4 regions of the Paenibacillus sp. FSL R5-0912 genome follow, and region 2 is predicted to be linked to each of the others. Evidence: riboswitches for the same ligand, from Rfam matches in the RefSeq annotation. Region 2 holds a riboswitch; each other region holds the start of a gene.
What was found. Region 2 has a riboswitch for thiamine pyrophosphate ahead of R50912_RS02135 (ABC transporter substrate-binding protein). Riboswitches for the same ligand answer to the same signal wherever they lie in the genome.
Positions count from the first base shown of each region.

Region 1 (7,202 bases), 2.0 Mb from region 2:
GAGCCTCCTGACGCCATTCGTACATTCCCAGCAGGGCTCCGATATTTACCGAGCGGAATCCGGCCAGGCAGCCGCGCTCGGGCGCATCCAGACGGTTGCGGTACACCCGCTTGGGGCCCTTCACATGCAGCTTGCGGTAGGTTTCCTGATGATAGACCTCCTGATACAGCGTCAGACCGTCTACTCCTGCCTGTCTGAGGTCAGCGTATTCTTTGGTAGTGAGCGGATTCACTTCAATGCTGACTGAAGAGAAATAGCCGCGGAGCACCTCCACGCAGTCTTTCACGTAATTGGCCGGACTTTGATTCCGGGATTCTCCGGTCAGAATCAGAATGTGGCGCAGCCCTGTGGCTGCGATCGTTTCCGCTTCCCGCCGGACCTCCTCCAGTGTCAGTTTTTTGCGCGGAAAATCATAGATAGAGCTAAAGCTGCAGTAGGTACAATGGTTGACGCAGAAATCAGCCACATACATCGGTGTAAACAGCTGCATCACATGACCGAATTGAGCACGTGTCAGTCTATGCGCCTTCTGCGCCATCTCTTCCAGGTAAGGCTCTGCTGCCGGTGACAGCAATGCCATCAGCCCGTCCTCGTCCAACTGCTCCAGACGAAGTGCCCGCTTCACATCGAGCGCAGTATACTGCTTCCATACCCCCTCATAGGAATGCTTGTCCATCCGGTTCAGCCTATCATAAAAGCTCATGTCCTTCCTCCCTCTTCTTAAACAGCATCAGTCAGGCCAGAAATCCGGTCAGCGGCGAAGAAGCTGCGGCTGTCTCTTCCACCGGACCCAGCCCGGCCAGATAGGCCTTCCGCCCCGCCGACACCGCTTCGCGGAATGCCTCCGCCATCAGCTGCGGGTCCCGGGCGGTGGCAATTGCCGTGTTCAGCAGCACAGCGGCTGCGCCCATTTCCATCGCCTCAGCAGCTTCGGAGGGTCTGCCAATACCAGCATCCACGATGATGGGCAGACCCGTTTCTGATATCAGAATCCGGATCAGCTCCTTGGTCTGCAGCCCGCGGTTAGAGCCGATTGGCGCTCCCAGCGGCATGACGGCTGCAGCTCCGGCCGCCTTCAGCCGGAGTGCGGCTGACAGATCAGGACTCATGTAGGGCAGAACAACGAAACCCTCAGCAGCTAAGATTTCCGTGGCTCTGATCGTCTCGGTATTATCAGGCAGCAGATATTTCTGATCATTGATAACCTCAATCTTCACCCAGTCTCCCAGCCCCGCTGACCTTGCCAGCCTGGCAATGCGTACCGCTTCCTCTGCGGTGCGTGCACCAGAGGTATTGGGCAGCAGGGTCATGTGGGAAGGAATATGGCTGATGATATTCTCCTTGCTCTCCGGATCTACCCGGCGCAGGGCAACCGTAATAACCTGTGATCCCGAGCGGGCAATCACTTCGGGAATAAGGGTGTTGCGGCTGTATTTTCCGGTCCCGATGAACAGTCTGCTCGTTATAGTAACTCCTCCAATTACCAATGGATCTTGCATCATATCGCCTCCTGTGATAAGTCACTGCCTTAAGCTAAATTACGTATCTGCATTGTTCCGTCTGCTGCGCGTGCAAGGCCCGCCTAGCCTCCGCCGACAAAATGAACCAGTTCAACATGGTCCCCCTCATCCAGAAAGGTATCTCCATAAGCATCCCTGCCGACAATCTCACCATTCAGCTCCACAATAACCAGCTTCCCGGTCCACTCCGGGCGGGCCAGAAGATCAGCCAGAGTCCGGCAGCTCTCTTCATACCTTCCGCTGCGTCCGTTAACAGTCAAATTCATTCCTGTTCACCTCCTTTGCCCGGTGCGGGGGCTTCATTCAGGACTTCAGCACACGCTGCGGCCTGAACGGATGATCTGTAGGCCTCAGCGGCGCCAGCAGGGTCCGTCGCTCCGCATATCCCGGACATTACGGCTATTCCGGCAGCACCCTTTGACAGAACTGACCTGGTATTGCCCGGTGTGATGCCTCCGATGGCAATCAACGGTATACTGCTGCAGCGGACGGCCACTTCCAACTGCGCCAGGCCCCGTTCCCGCTGTCCGGGCTTGCAGGCCGTGGGGAATACATGTCCATACAGACAGAAGTCCGCTCCCTGCCGTCCAGCGCGTGCCGCTTCCTCCTGGGAATGCACCGACCTGCCCAGCCGCAGGCCCGGGGCAATGCCGCGCGCCCCGACAGGCGGCAGACTGTGCCAGGCCAATTGGACGCCGGCTGCCCCTGCTGCCAAAGCCACATCTATCCGGTCATTAATGACCAGCTTAGAGGGCGGAACCCCCGCTTGCAGCAACCGCTCTGCGGCAGCCAGAAGCTCCTGTGCGGACAGAGCTTTTTCCCGGAGATGGATATAATCCACCATGGGATGTACAGCAGCAGCCAGTTTGGCATACTGCTCCGGATTCAGCCTCCCGTCCGAGATCAAATGGATTTCTTTCAACACCTTCACCTCCCCCTCTATACGGCATTCCGGAAAATACAAAAAGACCGCCCCCTGTATCAGGAAGCAGTCCGGAATATAAGCAGGAATACCGGGTAAGCCGTTACCCCCGCTGCATTATTCATTCTCCACTTCCCTACGCTGGTATAAACCAGATCAGGTTCAAAGGGTCCGAACAGATATGTTCGTCTCAGCCTTGCGGCACCCCTAGTGATCGTTCATATTCTATTGTTCTTGCAGTTTGTATATTAGCATATTATTCCTGTAAGAGCTATTCTTTAATAGATTCAGTTATTAAATCCAGCAGGTTTAAGCGGCAAAAAAGCCAGCCTTCCGGCTGACTTTTCATCTGTTTGAACCTTTGATGCCTTAAACCTGTATAAACTTATCCGGCTTACAAAGCAGTGCCCATGGTCAGCCGTTAACGATCTCGCCACCGTTCACATGCATGACCTGACCGCTCACATAAGAGGAATCGTCAGAAGCCAGATATACATAGGCCGGCGCCAGCTCTTCCGGCTGTCCCGGACGCTTCATCGGCTGGGTGCCGCCGAATTCACTAACCTTCTTCGCGTCAAACGTAGACGGAATCAGCGGCGTCCAGATCGGTCCCGGTGCTACCGCGTTCACGCGGATACCTTTGTCCGCCAGATTCATCGACAGGGAGCGGGTGAAGCTGAGAATCGCTCCTTTGGTGGACGAATAGTCCAGCAGCTGCGGGCTGCCACGGTACGCCGTAATCGATGTGGTGTTGATGATCGTGGAGCCTTTTTTCAGATGGGGCATCGCTGCCTTGGTCAGATAGAACATGGAGAATATATTCGTCCGGAACGTCCGCTCCAGCTGCTCGGCGGTAATGTCCTCAATCTTATCCTGCGGATGCTGCTCTGCCGCATTGTTAATCAGGATGTCCAGCTTGCCGAGTCCCTCAATGGTTTTATTAATCAGATCCTGACAGAAGGCCTCAACTCCGATATCACCGGAGATCAGAATACACTTCCGCCCCTCCTGCTCCACCTGGCGTTTGGTTTCTTCCGCATCTTCATGCTCATTCAGATAGGATATCACTACATCCGCCCCTTCTTTGGCAAAATGAACGGCGACGGCACGACCGATTCCGCTGTCCCCTCCGGTAATGAGCGCGGCCTTGCCCAGCAGCTTGCCTGCTGCCTTGTAAGCCGAGGTTTCAAACTCCGGAAGCGGGTTCATCTCGCTTTCAATTCCGGGCTGCTGGTCCTGTACCTGTGGAGGCAGGGTTTTGACGGGTTGTTTGCTGGTGTCTGGCATAATCCATTCTCCTTTCGCTGTACCGTTATACTGTTTTACTAATCATGTTAGGATGGCTAAAAGTCTGGTGTTTATGCATCATACTTACCTAGCAAAAAACGCTTTACGTTATTTTACTTACCACATAGGGCAGCCGGCCAAACAGAAAATCTTCAGTCCAACGCGTTCCCCGGTGCATTATAGAGCCTGCAGAAGGAGAGTTATCCTCATGTCCAAAAAATCAAAAACCATCATCGTTGCCGACAAAGGTGTCATCCTGTACCAGGGCAGAATCCTCCTCGTCAAGCGGGCTGCCGCCGATTCTGCAGGTGCCGGAAGCTGGGAATGTGCCGGAGGCAAAATCGAATTCGGTGAAAGCCTGGAGGCTGCACTGGAAAGAGAAATTCTTGAGGAAACCGGACTTTCGTTTACGACAGAACGTATCCTTTACGCGGTAACCCTGCTCACGGACCCTGCAAGACAGGTAGTGATTATCACCTATTTATGCCGTGCAGCCCGTGACGAAATCCAGCTCTCGGAAGAGCATACCGATTACCGCTGGTGCACTTTAAGTGAATTACTCACCCTGCTGACGCCCCAGATTATCACTGACTTTCAGGAACACGGCATTTTTGAGCTGGAAGGGTTGATACGGTAAGTAATGAACGGTTTCTATGAGAATATTATATATATCCGGACATTTTTATATCCTATACTTTCTCTTGGAAGTCTTCAGTCTTCACGGGAGGGTCAGTTCTGCCATGGGAAATGAAAATGAAATTATACGATTGACTAACGCGACGTTAATCGACGGAACCGGGCGTCCGCCGCTGTACAACGCGAGCATTGAAATTGTTAATGGCCGGTTCGGTACGGTTGCCGGGCAAGGGAGCAGCAGGCTGGAGCATAACCCAGTCACGGTGATAGATCTTGAGGGGCTTGTCGTCCTGCCGGGATTTATTCATACCCATGCACACACCGGCTTCAAATTCATTAATAACGAGCCGCTTCACGGGTACCACAAGGAATATTTAGCTGCCTGCCTCTCAGAAGGAATAACCACGATCCGTGACGAGGGGATGACAACTGCAGCAACGCTTGATGACGTGATGGTACATACAAAAGCGCTGGACCGCAGATCTTTTCCCCGAATAATCACAACCGGCAAAGTCTTCACGGCTCCCGGCGGGTATGGCGGGCAGGCCCCTATCGGAGTTGGAAGTGCGGATGAAGCCAGATTGAAGGTCCGCGAGGTATTAGAACAAGGGATACATTGTATCAAAACAGCGCTGGAAGACGGTTATGATCCCGGGACAATCGGACTGCCGCAGCTGAATCAGGAGCTTCTGGAGAGTATCTGCCGGGAAGCCCGGAGCATGGGTGCTTATGTGTCTGCTCATGTAACCAGCTCGCATAACCTTCAGATACTGGTAAATGCGGGAATTAACGATGCTGCGCATATGATTTACGACCGGCTGGACGATGACCTGATCCGGCAAATGGTAGCCTCCAATATCCGGATCGTTCCCACGCTCACTGTAGCGAAGATGTTTCAGGACAAATTCGGCGCTCCGCTGTTAGAACAAGGACAAGATAATGTCCGTAGATTCATCCAGGCTGGCGGAGAGATTGGCCTCGGGGATGATTTTATTGAAGAAATAAGCCCGTGGTACAGGCTTGGAATGCCCTGGGAGGAAATCCGTTTGTTAGGCGAAGCCGGTCTCACCCCGATGCAGATTATCACAGCCGCCACTTCAACCGGTGCGAAGATCTGCAATCTGGCACATGAGATTGGAACAATTGAACCTGGCAAGAAGGCGGATCTGTTTGTGATTGAGGGCGACCCGCTTAAGGATATAGCCAGTCTCCGGAAAGTCAGATTTGTGATGATGGACGGCAGGATCGTATCGAAATAGAGGTATCTCGTTTGATTACAGGCCGCTTTCCACGAGGAAAATGGCCTTTTTTATTTTATATGCCCAGTATGGTTCTCTGCAGTCCTGTCTATAGCTGATCCGCCGCTGCCTTCAATGCAATAATCTTGTTCGCCGCCGTTACCTCCAGCAGGGCCTTCTACGCATCCGTCAGCTACACTTGGCCCGGTTACCTCCACGGAGGCACCTTGTGTTCGATTTTTCACATACATTGTCCCTCCTTTGGCCCATCTTCCGGGGAATTCAGCGGGGGTCCTGAGACAAGAACATATCGTCCTTCAGACGGATCTGATTCAGTGTCATACACAACAAAAAGCCCTGACAGCCTAAGCTGCCAGAGCCTCTGATACTCCCGGTCCTTCCTAATAAATCAGAGCCAGGTTTAAATAAGGCGCCGGTACACCATGAAAAAGATCATGATAACCAGAACGACCATCAGCAGCAGGCTCATGGTCCGGATCTTGGCGGTTTCGGCAGAGACATCACGGTTCTCCCGCATTCCGGCCGCAGCCAGGCGCAGAGGTCTACTCATGATGCCGCCAAGCGCAAACATCGCTAGGAGCAGCACAACTACAACGATCATCCAGGCGACAGAATAGTCACCCTTGGACATCATATAGCCTCCGGTCAACAGCTGGATAACTAGTCCATACTGGGCAAAGCGGTTGAATCCGCCGATGGCACTCAAGGTGCCTTCCTTTGCAGGGGAAGACAGCTTCGCCGTCCCGCTCAGAATAAACGGCAATACCAGATAGAAGCCAAGCGCCAGTGTGCCGATCATATGCAGGAAATAGAAAATACGGTCCATACCAATCTCCTCCGTTTACATTATAGGATTAAGCAGAAGCAAAGTCCCGATTCAGCTTGCAAAAGGGGGCTTCAGCAGCTGCCGGCTAACGTTAGTTACACAGTTACTGCTGATGTGACCGCACGTACAGAATCGGCTGATTTATCCAGAGCCGCCTTCTCTTCTGCCGTAAGCTCCAGCTCGAAGATCTTCTCGATGCCATCTGCACCCAGGAGTGCCGGGATACCCATGAACAAATTATCGTATCCGTATTCACCTTCCAGCAGGGCGATTACCGGAATAATCCGTTTCTTGTCCTTGAGGATTGCTTCCGTCATCTGAACCAGTGACGCTGCAGGCGCATAATAAGCGCTGCCGTTACCCAGCAGGCTGACAATTTCACCGCCGCCGACACGGGTACGCTGCACAATCTCAGCGATGCGTTCCGCTGGGATCAGCGTGTCGATCGGAATACCGCCAACACTGGAATAACGCACAAGCGGAACCATATCATCCCCATGGCCGCCCAGCACGAAACCGCGTACATCTTCAACCGAAACATTAAGCTCCTGGGCGATGAATGTACAGTAACGCGCGGTATCGAGTACGCCGGATTGTCCGATTACGCGATTCTTCGGAAAGCCGAGCGCATTGTAAGCTACATAAGTCATCGCATCGACCGGATTGCTCAGAATGATCACGATAGACTCGGGGGCCACCCGTTTCACGTTCTCGCAGACCGACTTCACGATACCCGCATTGGTGTTGACCAG
Region 1 is NZ_CP009282.1:2,515,721-2,522,922, reverse strand. It holds gene thiH (2-iminoacetate synthase ThiH) at 1-703, opposite strand, end outside; gene R50912_RS10555 (thiazole synthase) at 735-1,499, opposite strand; gene thiS (sulfur carrier protein ThiS) at 1,583-1,786, opposite strand; gene R50912_RS10545 (thiamine phosphate synthase) at 1,783-2,445, opposite strand; TPP riboswitch at 2,559-2,661, opposite strand; gene R50912_RS10540 (SDR family oxidoreductase) at 2,857-3,729, opposite strand; gene R50912_RS10535 (NUDIX hydrolase) at 3,938-4,366, shown strand; gene R50912_RS10530 (amidohydrolase family protein) at 4,470-5,624, shown strand; gene R50912_RS10525 (hypothetical protein) at 5,675-5,848, opposite strand; gene R50912_RS10520 (hypothetical protein) at 6,025-6,450, opposite strand; gene mdh (malate dehydrogenase) at 6,546-7,202, opposite strand, start outside.
Region 1: it holds a riboswitch for thiamine pyrophosphate, as region 2 does, so the genes downstream of both, R50912_RS10545 (thiamine phosphate synthase) here and R50912_RS02135 (ABC transporter substrate-binding protein) in region 2, are expected to answer to the same signal.

Region 2 (7,202 bases):
CGGCTTCTCTTCCGGCTTCCCGAAGAGATACCCCTGCCCCAGATCCATGCCGAGGTCACGGCAGAAGAGAAACTCCTCACGGCGCTCGATTCCCTCGGCGAGCACCTTTGCACCGAAATCCCTGGCCCGGGAGATAATATCCCGCAGAATGGTCTGCTTGCCCTTATTCTGATCGCAGAAGCTGATCAAATCACGGTCGATTTTGACATAATCCGGCTGCAGGCTGGACATCAATTCTACCGTCGAATACCCCGCACCGACATCATCCAGCGCAACCAGCATCCCCTGCTGGCGGTATTCGGCAAAAATGGCGCGGAGATGCGACATATCGTTTATTTTTTCCGTTTCCACCACTTCAAATACATAATCCTCGGGATTCTGATCCAGCCGCTGAATCGTCTCAAAGGTATGCGTGAGACAGTACTTAGGATTATAAATAGAGGAGGGCAGGAAGTTAATGAACCGCTTGATGCCCTTCGGCAGCATTCTTGCACTCGTCTCAATGGCTGAGATCCTGGCGGCGCGGTCAAGAAAGGAATGGAATCCTGTGCGCCGGGCAATCTCAAACAGCTCATACGGCTGAAAATGATTCCCTTGCGGCAGCGGCCGCAGCAGCAGTTCAAAGCCAATAATCTCTTCGGAGAAATTCACAATCGGCTGCATGTGGCTGCAGAAATCATGGCTCATAATAATCGAAACCAGATTCTCGCTGGAAAAGCGGACCTTCAGCTGATCGAGAGTCAGCCAGCGCTCCAGAGAAATGCGGGCTCCTCTGCCCTTAATACACAAAGACAAGGAGATCTGCTGCTGCTCCTCGAATACCTCCAGCCGTCCTAACAGATCCAGCAAATCTTCTTTGGAGCGGTAGGGGATGATACAGGTCCTGCTTGTCCCGAATACTTCATATCCTGCATTCCTTACCGCAGCGGCAAGCGGAACAGAATAGGGGCGCAGCTTCAGCTCCCCTTCATCTTCAATCGGGTCTATGTCAGCGCAGTCAACACAATTCATAGCAATCGCCTCCGCCTCAGGATGTCAAAATACTGAGGCAAGTATAGCATGGTTTCCCATGTCCCATCTATTATTTGCGAGATGCACAAGTGGAAACGGATACCGTCCTTTTTAAAGGACGGTATCCGTTTCAGCGAGAAATAGAAGGATAAGTTATCGTGTGAAACCTGTAACTTCTTATATTTGCACAACACGGCGAGGCCTTTCCCGAACCCTACGGCTCAGGAAAGGCCTGATCATAAACATTGCCTCTATTATTATAATGGACCGGGTCCTTTCAGTACCGTTGCTTACTTACTTGGATACCGCAGTTGCTCCCTGCCATACACCGTGTTCCTTATTTTTACCCATATATTCAATCCGTGTCGGAGATAGCTCCAGGATTACATAGTCGGGATCATCCGGTCCCTTGAACCATTGCTCCAAGGATGTGTTCCATACTTTCGAACGCAAACCCTCATCTTTGGTGACAGCTACTGTGGCTTCAATCTCCAGCACATCCTTGCCGCCACCCTGCTCGTAACCCAGCAGCAGGCAAGCATTCGGATTATCCTTAAGCTCCTCTACCTTATGGGTCTTGCGGTTCGTAGCCAGATAAATGTTCAATCCGTCATGAAATACCGCCATATAACGCACCTTAGGTTTGTTGCCGGCTTCTATCGTGCCGAAGGACCCGAACTTGTTGTCATCCAGCGCCTGTATGATCGTTTTCTCCAGCTCTTTGTTATCCATTGACGAGAAAGCTCCTTTCGAATTCATGTGAACATAAGTTTATATATTCACATCCGCAGTTTGGATTTATTATAAAAACTGTGCTTATTATAGTGTACCCGTTCGGTTCATAATGAATCCGGATTATGTTCATAAATTCACCCAGAAGGAGTCTCTCCCCTTGAAAAAATTAATCTGGATCGGCTGTCTCTCCTATTTCGTCATCGGGCTTGCCCATGTGGTACTGGGCTCTATTCTGCCTGTGCTGCTTCAGCATTATGACCGCAGCTACAGTGCCGGGGGCGAGCTGATCTTCAGCCAGTTCGGCGGCTTCCTCGCCGGTGTGCTGGTCTCGCCGCTGCTGAACCGCCGCTTCGGCAAACGCGGCGGCATCCTGATCGCCACCGGGCTGCTGGTCTGCGCCGAAACGGCGTACGCCTTCCTCCCGCCCTGGGGCTGGATGTACGTGATTGCGGTTGCCGCAGGCTTCGGCTTCGGCATGATCGAAGCCGTCATCGGCACGATTATTATCGCCGCGATCACCGAAGGGACGGCAATTGCCATGAGCCGGCTGGAGGTGCTGTTCGGTGTAGGCGCGCTGCTCATGCCGCTGGCCGCAAGTCCGCTGATTGCCGCCGGCAGCTGGAGGCTGGCTTTCCTGATCGTTGCCGCCTTTTCTCTGGTTTCACTGCTCTTCTGGGCGAAGAGCAGCTTCGGTCCGCTCCAGGGTGTGCTGGATGAGCGGCCTTTACGCACTGCCGCTGCCGCTGCCTTCGCAGACGCAACAGCACCCGGAACAGTATCCGTTGCCGGTAAATCCGGACGCCTGCCGTACAAGGGCAAACAGTGGGTACTCCTTGGACTGTTCATCGTCTTCTTCTTTCTCTATGTAGGTACCGAGATGAGTCTGGTCAATTTCATGCCGGCGATCTTCATCGCCAAGCTGGGCATGAGCGAAGCTGCGGCAGCGCTGACGGTTACCTTCTTCTGGCTGGCTATGTCGGCGGGCAGACTGTTCGCCGGTGTGGTTGCCGAGCGGATTTCCTACCGCATCTACGTGCTCCTCAGCTGCTTCGCCGCTTTGCTGCTGCTGGTTATTTTCCCGTTCGCCGAGCACCGGATTGCCGCATTCGCCGTCATTCTGCTGCTCGGGCTGTTCATGTCCGGCATCTTCTCCATCGCCCTAGTCTTCGCAAGCAAGCTGCTGCCCGGTGCGGAGGAATCCACGCCAAGCATCATGATCGCCTCGGGCGGAATCGGCGGCGCGGTGCTGCCGCTGCTGACCGGCTGGTCCATGGACCATATGCAGGTGGCCCAGACCTCAGGGCTTCTGGCCGCTTTTGCCGCCGTATTATTCCTGCTTAGCGTGGCTGCCTGGAAAATCGGGTAATATAGCAAGAGATCAATATCCTGTGAATAAGGACGGAATCCCTATATGGCTGAGCTGCACTCCGACAGACCTGAACCGCTGCTGCATACTGCATTGCTGCAATTCATTTTCCCCTTCTCCCTCAAGGCCGGACAGGACCAAGAACTGGCCCAGCGTCTGCAGCAGGACGGGTTTACGCGTTTTTTTCTCGATAACAAGGATCTTGAGCATGCCTATTACGGGGAGGGCTACTGCGTCTCCCATGAGAGAATGGAGCGCAGCTACCTGCCGTTCGCCGCTCATGTCCTCTTTCCGCGTGAGAAGGATGCTGATTCCTTCCGCCGCTTTTCCCGGGTGAACAATCTGCAGTGCCAGCTTGAAATGCCGTTTCAATCCGTAAATTTCCGCGTGCTGTCCACGGATGTGTTCCTCTGTCCGTTTGATTTGGGCTTCCTGACCATAAGAACGGCTATTGAAGAAGAGCATCTCTCCTTCAGCACTGCGCTGGAATTCGCCGACCGCTTCCGTACACTGGAGGACGTATCCTACCAGGATAAGCAGTCCTTTATCCATTGTCATAAGAAGTCTTTCGGCCAGGTGGAGGATTTCGTATTCAAGAATCTGATTGCCGGGCTGGAGCCGTTTCTCGACCCTGCGGAGATCGATGGCGCGTATTTCGAGACCTTGCCTTTTTTCGTGGACGAACGGATGCTGGTGCAGGCTTTCTACGGCTTCAACCGCGAAGAAGAATCGGAGGAGATCAGTACCCTGCTGCGCTACCGTGCCTCCCAGCTGGATGGGCTGAGTATGGAGGGCAAGCCTTATACCAGTGCCAGCGATCCCGAATATATCGAGCAGTACACCTCTGAACATTGCTACAGCCGCTGGGGGCCGGACACCTATTATATGACCAATGAGCAGACCTTCTGCTGCCTGAGCCGGGCCGAATCTGACATCGCCACCCCGTTGATTAACCAGATGTACGGGGAGTATTATTATGGGCTTCTGCTGAGTGTTTTTCATAAAATCGTGCTGCTGAAGCTGGCCAATCTGCATTCCCGGCTGCGCATCAACCACGATTATGACGAGATCGAGAATCTGATCTTCCTGATTAATAAGTTCTCGGCCAAGTTCTACTTTCTGGAGCTGATTTCGCAGTCGCAGGGACGGGAGATCTTCTTCCAGCTGCGCAAGGTTTACGGCAACGACGCCCTGTTCGATGAAGTGAAGATGACCTTGAATGACCTGTTCCAGTATCAGGATAAATTCCAGGCCAAACGCCGGGATACGCTGCTGATGGTCCTGACTGTATTTACGGTAATAAGCGGGATTTACGGGATGAATCAGGTCATTGAGGACTTGAAGGCACCGATCGATTGGAGCAAAATGCTGGAGTACTCTGCGTTTGAGTACCTGGCGCTGTTCCTCACCTTCTCCGGGATCGCAGTCAGTCTGGGCCTGACGCTGAGAGAGGTGTGGAACGGAATACGCAGCCGCCGTAAGAAGCGGTTCTATGATAGGGATTGAGGGGGAGGCTGGACAACCAGGAAGCTGGCGTCTATAATACACCGTAAGAACATAGCAATACCCGTGAACTTCATAGAACCAGGGGTGCTGGAATTGGCCGGCTGAGATTGTATCCCACAAGATACTGACCCTTATACCTGATCTGGATAATGCCAGCGTAGGAATCTTCATTCAACCCCGAGCCCCTTCATAGGCCTGAAGTTGAGCTCACCTTGCGCAAGTAACTGGCGTCCCGGTCTCCGGGGCGCTTTTTGGTATGGGTTACTCTGAATTTTGGAAGACTAGGGATTGCTGGAAGGAGAGAGAAGAGAAATGGGAGTCAAAAAAGTATTACCGCTGCTGCTCAGCTCTATGCTGGTTATTGCGATAGCCGGATGCGGGGGCGGAAACAGTAACGCAGGAAATGCCGGAGGCAGCACACCTGCCGCCGGGAGCAGCACCGCTACACCTGAAGCAACCGCAGCCGCCAGTACCACCGACGCGCCTATAGAGCTTACCCCGGTTAAGATTGCGCTGGACTGGACGCCGAACACGAATCACACCGGCCTGTATGCCGCCAAGGAGCTGGGGTATTACGCTGAGGAAGGTCTGGATGTAGAGATTGTGCAGCCTGGCGCTGCCGGGTCTGACACGATGGTTACTTCCGGTGAAGCCCAGTTTGGCATCAGTGCACAGGAGGCGCTCACCCTGGCCCGCCTGCAGGATGTGCCGCTCGTATCTATCGCCGCTATCATTCAGCATAATACCTCCGGCTTTGCCGCTCCGAAGGACCGCAATATTAAGACGCCGAAAGACTTCGAAGGCAAAACCTACGGAGGCTGGGGCTCTCCTGCGGAAGAAGCGGCCATGAAAGCGATCATGGATCCGGAAGGCGGAGATGTCAAAAAAGTGAAGCTGGTAAACATTGGTGAATCCGACTTCTTCACTGCGGTGAAACGCGATATCGACTTTGCCTGGATCTTCTACGCCTGGACCGGGATCGAAGCCGAACTGCGCGGCGAGCCGCTGGATATGCTGTACCTGAAGGATTATGCGCCGCAGCTGGATTACTACACACCGGTGCTGACCACCAGTGAGAAGGAAATTGCCGAGCATCCGGAAGTGGTGAAGGCTTTCCTCAAAGCTACGTCGAAAGGATATCAATACGCGATCGATCATCCGGAAGAGGCGGCCACAGTCCTGTCCGATGCAGTGCCTGATCTTGATCCCGAGCTGGTGCTGGCCAGCCAGAAATGGCTCAGCCCGAAATACAAGGACGATGCCGCCCGCTGGGGGGAGCAGAAGCTTGAAATCTGGCAGAATTACGCAGAGTGGATGTACGGCCTGAAGCTGCTGGACAAACCGCTGGATGCCGCAAGTACATTTACGAATGAATTTTTGCCGGAAGGCCAGTAAACACCGGGTGGAATAATACTGACCCTAACTTACATGAGAGGAATGAATAATAAATGGCTAATACACTGCTTAGCATTCAGGTAATTCCCAAGACTCCAAACAATGAGGATTCGATCCCTTACGTGGACACTGCGATTGAGGTAATTCAGAAGTCGGGGGTCAAGCACCAGGTGAATCCGCTTGATACTACCATGGAAGGCGAGCTCACGGAGCTGCTGGAAGTTGTACGTCAGATGCATGAGGCACTGATTGCCTCCGGCAGCCCGAGCGTGATCTCCCAGATCAAGATCGCCCATAATCCCAGCGGTATTAGCATGGACAAGCTGACGGAGAAATACCGGCCGTGAGAAGCACCTGGAGACAAATCTGGCCGCCCCTTGTGGCGGTCATCTTTTTTCTGGGCGCATGGCAAATTGCGGTATCGGTGTTCCATATCCCGGCCTGGCAGCTGCCGAGCCCGTCCGATATCGCGCGTGAATCACGCGGCAACGCCTCCGGGATCTGGGCGCATACGGCCGCAACGCTGCGCCTGACCCTGATCGGCTTCCCGGTCGGCACCGGCATCGGCCTCATTGTCGCCCTGCTGCTCCATCTGCTGCCCTGGCTCAAAAGAGCACTCTATCCGCTGCTGATCCTCAGCCAGAATGTGCCCTCCATTGCCCTTGGACCGCTGCTGATTATCTGGTTCGGCTTCGGCCTGCTGCCCAAAATCGTCCTGATCACCCTCGTCTGCTTCTTCCCAGTTGCTGTAGCGGCCATGGGCGGGCTGGCGCAAAGCGACCGGGTAATGTTGAACTATATGAAAATGGCCGGCGCAAGCAACTGGCAGATCTTCACCAAGCTGGAGCTTCCCGGCTCCCTGCCCTCCCTGTTCTCAGGGCTCAAAATCTCCGCGACCTATGCTGTCATGGGCGCAGTGGTTGCCGAGTGGATCGGCGCGGACAAAGGGATCGGCTATTATATGCTGCTGCAAAAGGCCTCTTACCGCACGGACCGGATGTTCGTGGCCATTGTCATTATTGTGCTGCTGAGTCTGGTGCTGTTCGCGCTGATTGCCCTGCTGGAGCGGTGGCTCGTGCGCTGGAAGCCGCGCAAGGAAGCTTAACGCGCATAGGGTAACAACACACCGCTATACTGAGAACGTTAGAGATAAAGCTTAAGTACAAAGATTTCTATACAGAAGGAGCTG
Region 2 is NZ_CP009282.1:486,474-493,675, reverse strand. It holds gene R50912_RS02155 (EAL domain-containing protein) at 1-1,011, opposite strand, end outside; gene R50912_RS02150 (pyridoxamine 5'-phosphate oxidase family protein) at 1,306-1,743, opposite strand; gene R50912_RS02145 (MFS transporter) at 1,904-3,112, shown strand; gene R50912_RS02140 (hypothetical protein) at 3,158-4,618, shown strand; TPP riboswitch at 4,689-4,799, shown strand; gene R50912_RS02135 (ABC transporter substrate-binding protein) at 4,931-6,013, shown strand; gene R50912_RS02130 (thiamine-binding protein) at 6,067-6,360, shown strand; gene R50912_RS02125 (ABC transporter permease) at 6,357-7,118, shown strand.

Region 3 (7,202 bases), 330 kb from region 2:
TGGTTGGGCCATAAATGCCGTACTTCTCTAAGTAAGGAAACAGCAGATTCTCCTTGCGGCTGTAATGCTTGTCGAGATCAAGCAGCAGACTCAGGTCTTCCAGCAGCTTGAAAATGATCTCTTCGCTGGCGTTCTTCTTGAACTTAGCTGTATGCAGCTCCAGCCGGAAGTTAACCAGCCGTTCAATCTCACGGTTCTCCAGCTTAAAGGTATGCACCGGATGTCCCGGCTGCTCTTCAGCCTTCGAGGAGCGGTGAATCTGCTCAATTGAGCCTTTGAAGATGGCTGTATGCACGGAGCATAAACGCTGCACCTCCTCTACGGGAATGCCCTCTTCGGTCATCAGGGAATGCTCCATGGCGGATATTTCGGCTACAGTCACATCGCCTACCGCTTCTGCAAAACGCGCCTTCACTTCCTCTACACTTTTACCCGCATGCAGCTCCTTGATGATTTCTCTCAGCATAGCCTGACGGCGTGTCTGCTCCGGTACATCCACTTCACGGTTATTAATCAGTTCGCTCATTATATTCTCTCCTTCTATTCAATAATCTCGAAGCCGTGCTGCTCAAAGGCCAGGCGAACGGTTTCCAGCTCTATTCTCTTTAATTTCATGCCCTTGGATAATGTCATGAACCTGCCTGCCGTCTGCAGCATTCCAGGCTTCGTTATATCATGGAAACCCAGACCGGCCATAATATCTACGGCTTCCGGGTGCCTGGTTACCAGCTCCAATATAGACTCATCTAGCTTCAACACTTTGCTCATGATTCTGCACACCTCACAATTGAGAATTCTTCTCAGCAACAGCTTAGCATAGGGCAAGGGGGTAAATTGTGATTGCAGTCACTAAGTATAAAATAACCCCACAACATATTAGCTTTTAAGGAAAAAGCTGCCCGTACGCCTGTTACAGCATAGGGACAGCTATGTATGTTAAGAATTCACAGAATTCAAGGCTTCAGCTATGAAAAGCGTACATATATAATTCCTTTGCAGGGTGCCGCCATTCCGGCCGATCAGCTTATGTAACCTGGCGCTTAATTCAATCTGCTCCGCTTCCTTCAGCCCGATGAACCCGTTGCAGGTCCGCAGGAAATTAACGAAGCTATCCGCGTCATCCCTGCTGTCCCAAGGATACCGGTAGACATCCGGTGCCCTGAAATCTCCGCTGCCGGTTAGCTCGGCTACTGTCCGTTCCACTCTCTGTTCAATTACATCCCGCTTATTAAACCAGAATACCTCATACTCCGCACAGACCTTGGCAATCTCTTGCTCCATCTCACTGTCTCCCTGCAGATAAAAATTCCAAAAGAGCGCGAGCCGCCCTCCCGGCTTCAGCAGCCTTCCGCATTTCGCATAGCCTTCCGGCTGCGGCACCCAATGAAAGGCTTGAGCGGAGAAGATCAGGTCGAAATCCTTCTCCGGCCCAGACCAGTGCTCGAATCTGGAGGTTACGAATCGCACGTTTTTATCCTTATGCTTCTGTCTTCCCAATTCCGCCAATTGCGGGCCCGGTTCAATACATAGCAGCTCATACCCGCGGTCCAGGAATAATTCGGAGGCTTTACCGCTCCCGGCACCGATCTCAAGAATTCTGGACTCCGTAGTCAGAGAGGCTTCTTGTACAATCTGCTCAATCAGGGCGAATGGATAACTGGGTCTATACCTATCATAGTATTCAGCCGCTTCATTGAAACGTTCGCTTTCCTTGAGCCAGTCCTTGTTCCTCATTTGATTCACTCCCTATCCTTGGATAATGCTATTTACGCCAACGCTTGTGCTTGGTTTCACATAATAGGGAGAATGAATCTTGTGCTATTCGAGCATAAGAAAAGCTGCCCTCACGCCTTTTACAGCATGGGACAGCAGGGAAATAGCTATACGAGACTTGCCTTTTTTACAGCGACCTGCTCAATCTGTAGGAATTACGGATATCATGCGAAATCCGCATGCTGCAGAATTTAGGACCGCACATAGAGCAGAAATGAGCTTGCTTCGCCCCCTCCGCAGGAAGCGTCTCATCATGATACTCCAGCGCCCTTTCCGGGTCCAGAGAGAGATGGAACTGGTCTCGCCAGCGAAACTCGAACCGCGCCTTGGACAGCGCATTATCCCTGTCCTGTGCACCCGGATGCCCCTTGGCGAGGTCTGCGGCATGTGCAGCAATCTTGTAGGTAATGACTCCCTCGCGCACGTCATTCTTGTTAGGCAGACCTAAATGCTCCTTGGGTGTAACGTAACACAGCATAGCCGTCCCGAACCAGCCGATCATCGCCGCCCCGATGGCTGAAGTGATATGATCATAACCGGGTGCAATATCGGTAGTCAACGGGCCAAGAGTATAAAATGGGGCTTCCCGGCAAATCTCGAGCTGCTTGTCCATATTTTCCTTAATCTTGTGCATCGGCACATGCCCCGGACCCTCAACCATTACCTGAACGTCATGCTTCCATGCCAAGGCTGTCAGCTCTCCCAGCGTCTCCAGCTCAGCGAATTGTGCTTCGTCATTGGCATCTGCAATAGAACCCGGACGCAATCCGTCCCCCAGAGAGAAGGCCACATCATACGTCTTCATAATCTCACATATAGCTTCAAAGTGTGTGTATAGAAAGTTCTCCTGCTGATGGGCAAGGCACCAAGCGGCCATAATCGAGCCGCCCCGTGATACGATTCCTGTCATTCTTCCGGCTGTTAACGGAATATAGCTCTTCAAGACTCCGGCATGAATGGTGAAGTAATCCACACCCTGCTCCGCCTGCTCAATCAGCGTGTCGCGATAGAGCTCCCAGGTTAAATCCTCGGCTATGCCGTTCACCTTTTCGAGCGCCTGGTATAAGGGCACCGTGCCGACAGGCACAGGAGAATTGCGTATAATCCATTCACGGGTGGTATGAATCTTAGAGCCGGTGGAGAGGTCCATGATAGTGTCTGCCCCCCAGCGGGTCGCCCACCGCATCTTCTCCACTTCCTCCTCAATAGAAGAAGACACCGCAGAATTTCCGATGTTCGCATTGATCTTCACCAGGAAGTTACGGCCAATAATCATCGGCTCGCTCTCGGGGTGATTGATGTTGGCCGGAATAATGGCCCGTCCGGCGGCTACCTCATCCCTTACGAATTCCGGCCGGGTATTCTCGCGGATCGCGATATACTCCATCTCCGGTGTAATGATCCCTTGACGCGCATAATACAGCTGGGTAACATTGCGGCCCGCACGTGCCCGCAGGGGGCTCCGCTGCAGCCCTGGATAAGCTTCTTCGGGTGGCCCACCCCTGCGGATTCCATTATCCTCCGGCTGCACAGCTCTTCCGGTGTATTCCTCCGAATCGCCACGCTCCGCAATCCAGCCTAAACGGTGCGGCGGCAGCCCCCTCCGAATGTCAGCTTCTTGCGCAGCATCGGTGTAAATTCCGCTGGTGTCATAGACACGAAGCGGTTCGTTCTCCTCTTCCCCGGCAACGCCCTCCGTTCTGCTGAGGCTGATCTCCCGCATCGGAACCTGAATATCCAGGCGCGAGCCCTCTACATACACTTTGCGGCTTGCAGGAAATCGGGAAAGGTCCACCTCTTCGTTCTTCATCATTTCTGGCATTCTAATCTCCTCCTCTTCGCTCTATGAGCCAATCAGATAAGATTTCACGCAGCAGACTGAGCCGAAGAATCATGTATAGCACAAGGCATACGAATTCTTGCAAGTCAAAAAGCCGCTCCACCTGGAGCGGCTTTATCAAAGGAACAGCCCAATAAGACTGTATTCAAAAAAGGTCCGACTCCACTTTCCTACGCTGGTATGATCCAGATCAGGTTCAAGGGTCCGGAAATTCACTTTTCCCGTCTCAGCCTATTCAGGCTCCCCTAGTGGGTATCTTATCTAATTAAATACATTCTACTGGTATAGGTTTTTTTTGTAAACCCGTCAATAACAAGAACCTTCTCCGGTTATTTATCGAGCGATTCGCTCCAGTCATGCACCATCGTGCCTTCCAGGAACTTCTCGGCATCCATGGCGGCCATACAGCCGGTTCCGGCTGCCGATATAGCTTGACGGTAACGCGTATCCTGCACGTCGCCGCAAGCGAATACACCGGGAATATTCGTCTCTGTGGTGCCCGGATTAACCACTATATAGCCATTGGCATCGGTGTTAATCTGCCCGCCTAAGAAAGCGGTATTCGGTGTATGTCCGATAGCGACAAATACACCATCCGCTTCCACCAGCTCCGTAAGTCCCGTCTCATTGTTAAGGACGGTGATGCCCTTAACCCCGGTATCACCAACGGTTACCTCCAGCGGCGTGCGGTTCAGTGCCCATGACACCTTGCTGTTGTCGCGCGCGCGGTCCTGCATGATCTTCGAAGCACGCAGCTCCGGACGGCGGTGAACCAGCGTTACGCTGGAAGCAAAGCGGGTCAGGAAGCTGGCTTCCTCCATCGCAGAGTCGCCGCCGCCGACCACGACAATTTTTTTGTTACGGAAAAAGAATCCATCACAGGTCGCACAGGTGCTGACCCCGCGTCCTACATTCTCCTGCTCACCCGGGATACCCAGGTATCTGGCGGAGGCGCCGGTCGAAATAATGACCGACTCCGCTTCCAGCACACCCATTCCGTCTACAGTCACCTTGAACGGACGCTGCGAGAAGTCCACCGACTCTACCCAGCCATTCTTGAATTCAGCGCCGAAGCGTTCGGCCTGCTTACGCATGTTGTCCATCAGATCAGGACCCAGAATTCCTTCAGGGAAGCCTGGAAAGTTCTCCACTTCTGTCGTCGTTGTCAGCTGTCCTCCCGGCTGCAAGCCTTCAATTACGAGCGGGCTCAGGTTCGCACGCGCCAGATAAATCGCGGCAGTCAGCCCGGCCGGGCCTGTTCCGATTACAATCGTTTTGTACATTACATTGGCCTCCTTACAAGTAGGTGTGAGAAACATATAGATTCTTATATTTGAAAAAAGGATTCAAATATTATTGGTGGACGGCGACAAGCCGTCCGTTCCCGGCAGCATGCCCTGGGTGTCGCATTCATTATCGATCCGCCGTGCATAGCGGCTTACCATGGAGACCGAGACGCCGTAACGCTGTGCCGCCTCGCGGAAGGTGACCGGACGCCCGTGCAGCCTGGCAGTCAGGTACTCCAGTGCCGCACACCAGCCGCCGTCATTGCGGAATAACGGTACATCCGGATACAGGCTGCCGATGAACTGCTTCCAGATAAACTCTGCATCCTTCTTCTGCGCAGCATCATACCTCCGGTCCATCATGGCCACCGTATGATCGATAATCCGCTGCCAGTCTTCCTTCCATTCAGCAGGGCCCTTGGGGCTGGAAGCCGCTTGCACCTGCTCTTCTTCAGGAGCTGCTGCTTCCAGATTCTCTCCAATCAGCCGCTGCAGGCTGAACAGCGCCGCCTCCTGCAGCCGGTCCTCCTGGAGCGGCTGATGCTCCAGAACTCCGCGCAGTACCTCGGACATCTCCTCATCCTCAATCCAGCGCAACGCTTCGGTCACCTGCAGCTTCGTGGAGGAATCACCGTAGCGCAGCGCCCAGAAGAACGAGGCGCGCAGCAGCGGATTGTTCCGTACTTCTTCGGTGAACTTGCCTGTATTCCCCTTCCACTGCTTGAGCTGCTCCTGGAAAGGCAATTGGTAATTATAGCTGACCGCAGGCATGGGTCTGTCTTCTCCACGGGCTTGCTGGAGCTGGGACAGGAAGAATGCCGGCACGGCCGACTCAGGGTCCAGCTTCGCAGCCTGTCTCCAGCAGCGCAGCGCTTCAGTGTAGAGGCCGCTGTTGCTGGCCGCTGCTGCGCAGTAATGATAGAGGCCGGCGTCCCCGGCGACCTCTTCATCCTTCAGCAGACGCCGGAAGTGGCTGTACGCTGCGGTATGCCTGCCCAGGATACCCATCGTGGTGGCCATTTTGAATACATGCTCCTGATGAAAAGGCACAGTGGCCTCAAGCATGCCCAGCAGAGAATCCAGCTGCTCCTTGTCACCTGCATACTGCAGGAAAATCGCCATATTGCATAGCGCATGCAGATTGCCGGGGTCCTGCTTCAGCACCTCGTTCAGGCATTCCTTCGCTTTGGCAAACCGGCCCATATAGAAATAAGCGAGGGCCAGGTTATTGTGCGCAGCCAGAAAGTCCGGTGAGGCCGCAATGATCTCTTCCAGCAGCTCTACGGCCTGGGGAAACTTGCCCTCCTCCAGCAGACTGCGGGCCCGGTCATGCTCGACCACACCCTCACGGCTGCGGATCCGCACAAGCGGAGCAGGACGGTTCAGCTCATATTGCAGCAGCTCCATCAGCTCTTCGGATTCAGCCATGAACTCGCCGCTGGCATCCTCCTCCAGATACGTGACCAGCGAACGCTCCGCCTCTTCAAAGCTTTCCATATTGGCGTAATTATTAGCCATATAGAAATGGCATTCGGTCATTGCGGGATCAATCTTCTCCAGTACATGGGTCAGAATCTCATTAGATGCTGTGTAATTACCCATCTCAGATAATATACCCGCCATGTTGCAATGATTCACCGGATTATCCGGCTCATATTCAACAGCTTTGCGAAAATTCTTTAATGCCTTATCATATTGAAAGCGGTCAAGCGACCGTACGGCTCTTTCAAAGAAAAAATTGGCATCCAGAGTGACCGGAATCACATTACCGCTGTCCGTATCATTCTCTGAAGTTTTCTCAATCATGGAAGCAAGGCACCTCCCTTTGTAAGCTTCCCTAGCCTAACGAAAAATAGGAGAGCGGTATCAAATATATACCCATACTCCCTGTCTTAAGTGTTCTTTTCGTTTCCATTTATGGACTTGGCTGTCTTCTTCACACAGTATACCACATGTGGAAGTGAGATTCTCAACCTGAGAGGAGAGTTAAGGGGAGGTAAAAGCTTGAAAAGTTGCTGCTGCAGCATAACTGTAAAAAAGAAACGCAGGGACTATATCCCCGCGTCTCTAAATAGCTTGTCTATGGAACCGCCTTCGATGATAATGCGTGTGGCCTCTGCCAGCATAGGTGCAACAGAGAGCACCGAGAATCTGCTGGAATGCTCATCCGGCAGCGCAATAGAATCCGTGACGACAATTTCGTCGATATTGGGATGATCCATCCGCTCCAGCGCGTCTCCGGAGAACAGCCCGTGCGTGGCACAGACGATGCTGTTCCGGGCCCCGCGCTCCTTCAGCCCTTC
Region 3 is NZ_CP009282.1:156,889-164,090, reverse strand. It holds gene R50912_RS00810 (DUF438 domain-containing protein) at 1-526, opposite strand, end outside; gene R50912_RS00805 (DUF1858 domain-containing protein) at 541-768, opposite strand; gene R50912_RS32945 (class I SAM-dependent methyltransferase) at 937-1,734, opposite strand; gene thiC (phosphomethylpyrimidine synthase ThiC) at 1,901-3,595, opposite strand; TPP riboswitch at 3,764-3,870, opposite strand; gene trxB (thioredoxin-disulfide reductase) at 3,943-4,896, opposite strand; gene R50912_RS00785 (tetratricopeptide repeat protein) at 4,960-6,705, opposite strand; gene R50912_RS00780 (ribose-phosphate diphosphokinase) at 6,951-7,202, opposite strand, start outside.
Region 3: it holds a riboswitch for thiamine pyrophosphate, as region 2 does, so the genes downstream of both, thiC (phosphomethylpyrimidine synthase ThiC) here and R50912_RS02135 (ABC transporter substrate-binding protein) in region 2, are expected to answer to the same signal.

Region 4 (7,202 bases), 3.0 Mb from region 2:
GTAAAGGAGAGTCGCCGCCTTACTTCTTATGAATGTTAATGCACCTATTAACCGTGCATGATTTCGGGCACCACTTTCTCTTTGGAGCCTCCGCTTTCCGATTTGCGGCCCCGGCGCAGCAGCAGTCCAAGGACGGCACCGCCTAAAGCGACAAAAATCATAATGTGGAAGGTATCGGCAAAGCCTTGGGCCAATACAGTCTGCTTGGCCAGCTGGAGGGCTTCCTTTGAGGCTCCGTCCACCGTCTGCCCGGCAGCGGCTGCCGCCTCCTGCATTTCAAGACCACGTGCAGAAGTTCTGGCCGTCAGAATCGTAACCAGTGTCGACACTGCAAGCGAGTTAATAACCTGCTGCATGGAGTTGGTGAGAGAGGTTACCCGGTTGACGAGATTACCTGGCGCTTTGTTCAGCAGATGCGTATTCATCGGCATCATCATCATCCCCATCCCTGCACCGCACATGATTAGCGGAAGAATGAGATCACGGCTCTGGGTAGTCAGATCGACATGGGAATACTGGAATAATGCTCCTGAGACCAGACTGAGTCCACAGACCACCAGCCAGCGCACCCCGATCCGGTCGAACAGAATGCCGGCAATTGGCATCATCAGCCCGGAAGCAATGGCCTGCGGCAGCAGGGTTAGGCCGGTATCAAATGCGCCGAAGCCGCGCGCCTGCTGCAGAAACTGCGGCAGTAGAAATAAGGCGCCATATAAGCCGAACTGGGCGATCCACTGCACGATAATTCCGGTGGTGAAATCCACAGATTTCAGAATTCGCAGCTCCAGCAAAGGGGTCTTGGAACGCAGCTCGGCAATGACAAAGGCAATCAGTGCAACAGCTCCCAGGGATAACCCGATTAGCGTTTTGTCCGAGGTCCAGCTCTGCGCCCCCTGACTTACACCGTAAGTGAGTGAAGCAAACGCCAGCGGTCCGAGAACCATTCCGAATTTATCCATGCCGGGAACGGTGTTCTTCGCCGCATTCGGCAGCTTTCGCAGCCCAATCAGCACACAGATAATACCGATGGGGATATTAATCAGGAAGATCCAGCGCCAGGAATGATATTCCACCAGCCAGCCGGACAGTACTGGACCAATCGCGGGTGCGAACAGCACGGGAATCCCCATAATTCCCATAACAACGCCGACTTTACTCTTGGGAGCCAGTCTGTACACATAAGCCATCCCGACCGGGAGCACACAGCCCCCTCCGAGACCCTGCAATACCCGGAATACGACCAGCCATTCTGCACTGCTTGGCGTTGCACACAGAATGGAGCCGATCGTAAACACAATAACAGCTGTCAAAAAGACGTTCTTAGCCCCGAACCGGTCAGACAGCCAGCCTGACAGCGGAATGACCGAAGCCTGCGCCAGCATATACCCGGTTACAACCCACTGCAGCGTATGCAGGTCTGTATTGAAATCCACCACTAGTCTGGACAATGCCACATTCATTGCGGTACTGTCCAGCACAACCATAAATACGCCGGCAATAATAGCCAGCAGCGGAACTAGAATGCCGGATAACCGGAAATCGGCATCCTGCTTCAAGGTCTGATTCATACTCCTTCTCCTCCTGAATTGTCCGCAGTCAGCTACGTTGACCTGCGGGCAGGTTTGTCTATATAATTAGTGAACGGACAATTGTCCGTTATCGCATTTCATAGTCTACGGACAATTGTCCGATGTGTCAATTGTTTTACATAATTTCCTGTAAACAACACACAAGTTACCAGTGAATTACTTCGGGCTAGCGGAATAAGTCAATTCCCCCTCACTTGATTCGTTACCGGCAGTATAGAGATTTATTAGAACTCACTGTAGGCATAAATGTTGTTTATTTTGCAGCTTTGATTCATGGATAGCCGGGTATCCGGATGGATTGTTGTATGACTGAAAGGGGATATTATGAAAAAAACAGAAACGAAAGTTGAACCTGTAACATCAGCAGCTCCCGAGAACACAGAGAACACAGGGCACGCAGATAACGCTGCAAAAGAACCCGCCGATCCTTATATGCAGCGGATACTCGAAGCGGCCCGCCAGCTGTTCACCGAGAGCGGCCTCGAAGCTGTCAGTATGTACGGCATCGCCAAACGGGCCGGCATAGGACAGGGATCGCTGTACCGCCGCTTCACCGATAAGGGCGAAATCTGTTCGGCTCTGCTGCTGGACAGCACCGAGCAGTTTCTGTCGGGGATGGAACAGCAGCTTGCTGCCAGCGCCGGTGAAACGGCTGCCCTCGCGCATCTGCAGAGCAGCATTGAGCAGGTCGTTGGTTTCATTGAGCAATATGCGGAGCTCTTGAATATGATCAAATCTGAATTCACAGGCAAGAAGCAGCTTACCCAGTTCGAACATCCTTTTTTCCAGCGGCTCGGGAGGATTATGAGTGAACTTCTGCACCGTGCATCCGCGAATGGAGAGATTATCGGGATTGATCCCCGCTTCGCTGCCACAGCACTGATCTCTGTACTTAGTCCCGATCTTTACCTGTATGAACAGAAACGGAACGGCTCCTCCAAAGAGGAAATCTCGCAGGGAATTGTTGCATTGTTCATAACCGGCCTCTCCAAGCGCTGAGTACAGGCTCTTTACAAGCGGAGGAATTATGGTATATTAAGTAGCAATTACGAATTCAATAGCGCCTGTTATTTCACTAGGGGAGTCGGCCGACTGAGACGGAGCTTAAGCTCCGGACCCTTGGAACCTGATCTGGATCATACCAGCGGAGGGAAGTGGAGCAGAATGTATCAGCGGTTCCGCGTCTTTGCAAACTGACTGTACCTTCAGACCCATTCATTTCCTCCGGAAATGGATGGGTCTTTCTTGTTTTCGTAGCGTAATCACTTTTCCCTAAGGAGGCTTGCTTCCCCATCCTATGATCAACATCGCGAACCTGTCCTATTCTTTCGGCGCAGCTTCAAGGGCTCCGGTCTTCTCCGAAATCTCCATGAAGGTCCGCCGCGGGGAGTTCATCTCCGTCGTGGGGGCCAGCGGCTGCGGCAAAAGCACGCTGTTCAAGATTATCGCCGGCCTGCTGGAACCCGGCAGCGGCGAGGTTGCACTGCACGGGCAACCGTCCAAAAACGCCTTGGAGCGGCTCGGCCAGGTCGGATATATGCCGCAGCGGGATCTCCTGCTGCCGTGGAGAACCGTGCTGGACAATTGCCTGCTGCCCTGGGAACTGAAGCGGAGCGGCTCCAAAGAGGAAGCCGTTATCCAGATCCGCAGCATGCTGCAGCAGTTCGGTCTTGGTGAGACCGGAGCTGCGTATCCGCATGAGCTGTCGGGTGGCATGCGCCAGCGGGTTGCGGTGCTCCGCACCCTTGCCGCCGGGAATGAGCTGCTCCTGCTGGACGAGCCGTTCGGGGCGCTGGACGCCATAACCAAGCGGGAGCTTCACCGCTGGCTGCTGGAATTATGGTCGGGACTGGAGAAGACTGTGCTGTTCATTACCCATGACCTTGAAGAAGCGCTTCTGCTTAGCGACCGCATCTATCTGATGACCGGCGGTGCCGGGGGCGGTATGCAGGAGTTCATCACCGGTCTGCCCCGCCCCAGACATCACAGTCTGAATTACGAACCGCAGTTTGTTGCCCTGCGGAAGGAGTTGGAGCTGAAGCTGAATGACAACCGTCTTTTATAGAAGATTGCTGCGGGAATACAGCCCGGCTATTCTGCTCGTGCTGCTGATCCTTGCAGTCTGGGAAACGGTGTCCCGGCTGGGGCTGATTCCTCCGTTCATCCTGCCGGCCCCCACTGCCATCTGGAGCGCTCTGATGGAGGAGCGGCGTCTGCTCTTCGGTGTGCACCTGCCCGCAACGCTGCTTGAGGTACTAACAGGCTTCGCTCTGTCCGTCTTCTGCGGCAGTCTGCTGGGAACGGGCATGCATCTATTCAGGCCGATGGCCAAAGCGCTGTATCCGCTGCTGATTATCAGCCAGACGATTCCGCTGGTTGCCCTCTCTCCCCTGTTTATCATGTGGTTCGGCTACACCTTGTGGAGTAAGGTCGCCGTAGTGTTCCTGACCGCCTTCTTCCCGGTGGTTGTCGGCACCTACGACGGGCTGGGCAAGAATACGGAGCAGTACCGCGAGCTGTTGTTGACGCTTGGCGCGAACCGCTGGCAGATTCTCCGCAAGGCTGCTGTTCCGCTGGCCCTGCCGTCCTTTTTCTCCGGACTGAAGCTGTCGGTAGTGTACTGTGTCATCGGCGCTACCATCGGCGAATGGCTGGGTGGCAGCCAGGGGCTCGGTTACTTCAGCCGGAGAATGGCCGGCAATCTGCAGAGTGCCGATATGTTTGCCGCTGTTGTGCTGCTGTCCGCTCTTGGGATCACTCTGTTTCTTTGTATTGCTACGCTTGAGAAGTTATTTTTGAAGAAAAGAGGACGTTATTCATGACTCCAATCCGCTATACCCGTTATCTCTACCCCCGTAGTGCTCAACCTTATAAGTTGCTGCCTTATGTACTGCTCCTGTCTGTTCTTTTGGTTCTGCCCGGCTGCGCCGGCAATAACGGGCCGGCTGGCTCCGGCTCATCATTGGCATCATCCGCTCCGGCGGCAGCCGCAGACGGTACAGCCCATAAGCTGACGATCATGCTCGACTGGTATCCTAATGCCGTTCATTCCTTTTTGTATGCAGCTCAGAGTGAGGGGTATTTTGCCGAAGAGGGGCTTGATGTTGAGATACAGATGCCTGCCGACAGCAACGACGCGCTGAAGCTGGTAGCTGCCGGACAAGTCGATCTGGCCCTCAGCTACCAGCCGCAGGTGCTGATGGCCCGGGGAGAGCAGATTCCGGTCAAATCCGTCGCCGCTCTGGTACGGCATCCCCTGAACCATCTCATGGTTTCCGCAGACAGCGGAATAACCCGCCCCGGAGAGCTCTCAGGCAAGCAAGCCGGTTACTCCTCCATTCCGCTGTATGAAGCCATGCTGCACACTATGATCCAAACCGATGGCGGCGATCCCGCCTCCCTGAAGCTGATTGACGTTGGCTTTGAGCTTATCCCTGCCCTCTCCACCGGGCGTGTGGATGGAATTATGGGCGGCTTCATCAACCATGAGCAGCTGATATTAGAACAGGAAGGCCATCCTGTGCGTTCGTTCAATCCGGTAGACTACGGGGTTCCTGATTATTATGAGCTGGTGCTGGTCGCAAGTGACCAGGGTCTACAGGATTCCTCGGCATATTTCCAAAAGTTCATGAATGCTGCGCGCAAGGGTCAGCAATTCGTCACTAAGCAGCCGGAGCAGGCGCTGAAGCTTCTGCTGGAGCATCAGGATGCCACCGCACCGCTTGATGAAGCCATCGAGAAGCGCAGCCTGGAAATTCTGCTGCCGCTTATGGACGCCGGGTCACAGCCCTTCGGATATCAGGATACCGCTTCCTGGGAGAATGTCCGTAAATGGCTGAGCGAGGGCGGTCTGCTGGCAGAGGAAGTTGACAGTGCAGATGCTTTTATTAATTTATAGAACATGCTTTCGAAGTTAGTTTTGCGAAATGATCTCAAGCATGCGTATGCTATCAAACTTTCAGGAGGAATAATCATGTCTTTTGTATCTAAGGTACGGCAGGCAAATCCGCTCGTACATAACATTACCAATATTGTTGTGGCTAATTTCACCGCTAACGGACTGCTGGCGCTGGGGGCTTCCCCGTTCATGGCCGACGCACTGGAAGAGGTGGCGGATGTTGCCGCGATGTCCGGGGCGGTCGTGCTGAACATCGGTACACTGAATGAAGCCGCCATCGCTTCAATGGTGAAGGCCGGACAAGCCGCGAACCGGCATGGTGTCCCGCTCGTGCTCGATCCCGTTGGAGCAGGCGCTACACCGTACCGCACTGACGTTACCGCGAAGCTGCTCGGTGAGCTGCAGCTGACCGCTCTGCGCGGCAATGTGGCCGAAGTTGCCAATGTCGCCGGAGAGAGCTGGGCGAGCAAAGGCGTCGACGCCGGAGCAGGTGACGGCGATGTGATTGCCTTGGCGAACAAGGCTGCGCGGAAGCTGGACTGCGTGGTGATCATCACCGGCAAGGAGGATATCATTACCGACGGCACGCGCACCTACATCGCCAGCAACGGCCATTCCATCCTGACCCAAGTGACGGGAACCGGCTGTCTGCTCAGTGCCGTAGTAGGCGCATTTCTTGCAGTAAGCGGCGGGAATGTGCTTGAGGCAGCTGCCGAAGCAATCTCGTTCTACGGCGTGGCAGCCGAGATTGCCGCTGAAGCCGCGGAAGGACAAGGACCCGGCAGCTTCCAGATGGAGTTCCTGAATCAATTGTCCCTGGTCACACCAGATATCTACAGCAGCCGGTCACGCCTGCAGCTGCTTGAACAATAAACCGCACCTTATAGAGGAGAATATCCGATGACCCTTATACGTAAAGCGTTAACGATTGCCGGCTCTGACAGCGGCGGCGGTGCCGGTATCCAGGCTGATCTGAAGACCTTCCAGGAGCTTGGAGTCTACGGAATGTCCGCGCTCACTGCGGTCACGGCACAGAATACCTTAGGCGTTCAAGGTGTATATCCGCTGGAGCCGGAAGCCGTTGCTGCACAGCTGGATTCTATTGGGAGCGACTTGGCGCCAGATGCCATTAAGACCGGTATGCTGTTCAGCAGTAAGATTATCGGTGTTGTCGCGGATAAGGTGACAGCGTACGGCTGGCAGCAGCGGCTTGTGATCGACCCGGTAATGATTGCCAAGGGCGGGTCCGCTCTGCTGCTGCAGGAAGCCGTGCAGGCACTGATTAACGGATTGCTGCCTCTGGCACTTGTGGTTACTCCTAATCTTCCCGAAGCAGAGATTCTCACCGGGATGAAGATTAATGGAATAGCAGACAGAGAACAGGCTGCAAGACTCCTGCATCAGATGGGGCCGCAGTACATTGTTCTTAAGGGTGGACATGATCCGTCAGGCGATCAGCTGGTGGACCTGCTCTATGACGGCCGGGAATTCCAATATATGACCAGTCCGCGGATCGAGACCAGGCATACGCATGGGACCGGCTGTACTTACTCGGCGGCAGTGACGGCAGGACTTGCGCTCGGCCACTCCATTGATGAAGCGGTTCATACAGCCAAAGCCTTCATTCAGGCAGCTATTGAGGACAGTCTGAACCTCGGGGCAGGACACGGGCCGACCAATCATTTTGCTTACGGGAACCGTATCAGATCAAGGGG
Region 4 is NZ_CP009282.1:3,511,674-3,518,875, reverse strand. It holds gene R50912_RS14795 (DHA2 family efflux MFS transporter permease subunit) at 48-1,568, opposite strand; gene R50912_RS14790 (TetR/AcrR family transcriptional regulator) at 1,914-2,588, shown strand; TPP riboswitch at 2,657-2,759, shown strand; gene R50912_RS14785 (ABC transporter ATP-binding protein) at 2,872-3,654, shown strand; gene R50912_RS14780 (ABC transporter permease) at 3,635-4,411, shown strand; gene R50912_RS14775 (ABC transporter substrate-binding protein) at 4,408-5,487, shown strand; gene thiM (hydroxyethylthiazole kinase) at 5,563-6,360, shown strand; gene thiD (bifunctional hydroxymethylpyrimidine kinase/phosphomethylpyrimidine kinase) at 6,388-7,202, shown strand, end outside.
Region 4: it holds a riboswitch for thiamine pyrophosphate, as region 2 does, so the genes downstream of both, R50912_RS14785 (ABC transporter ATP-binding protein) here and R50912_RS02135 (ABC transporter substrate-binding protein) in region 2, are expected to answer to the same signal.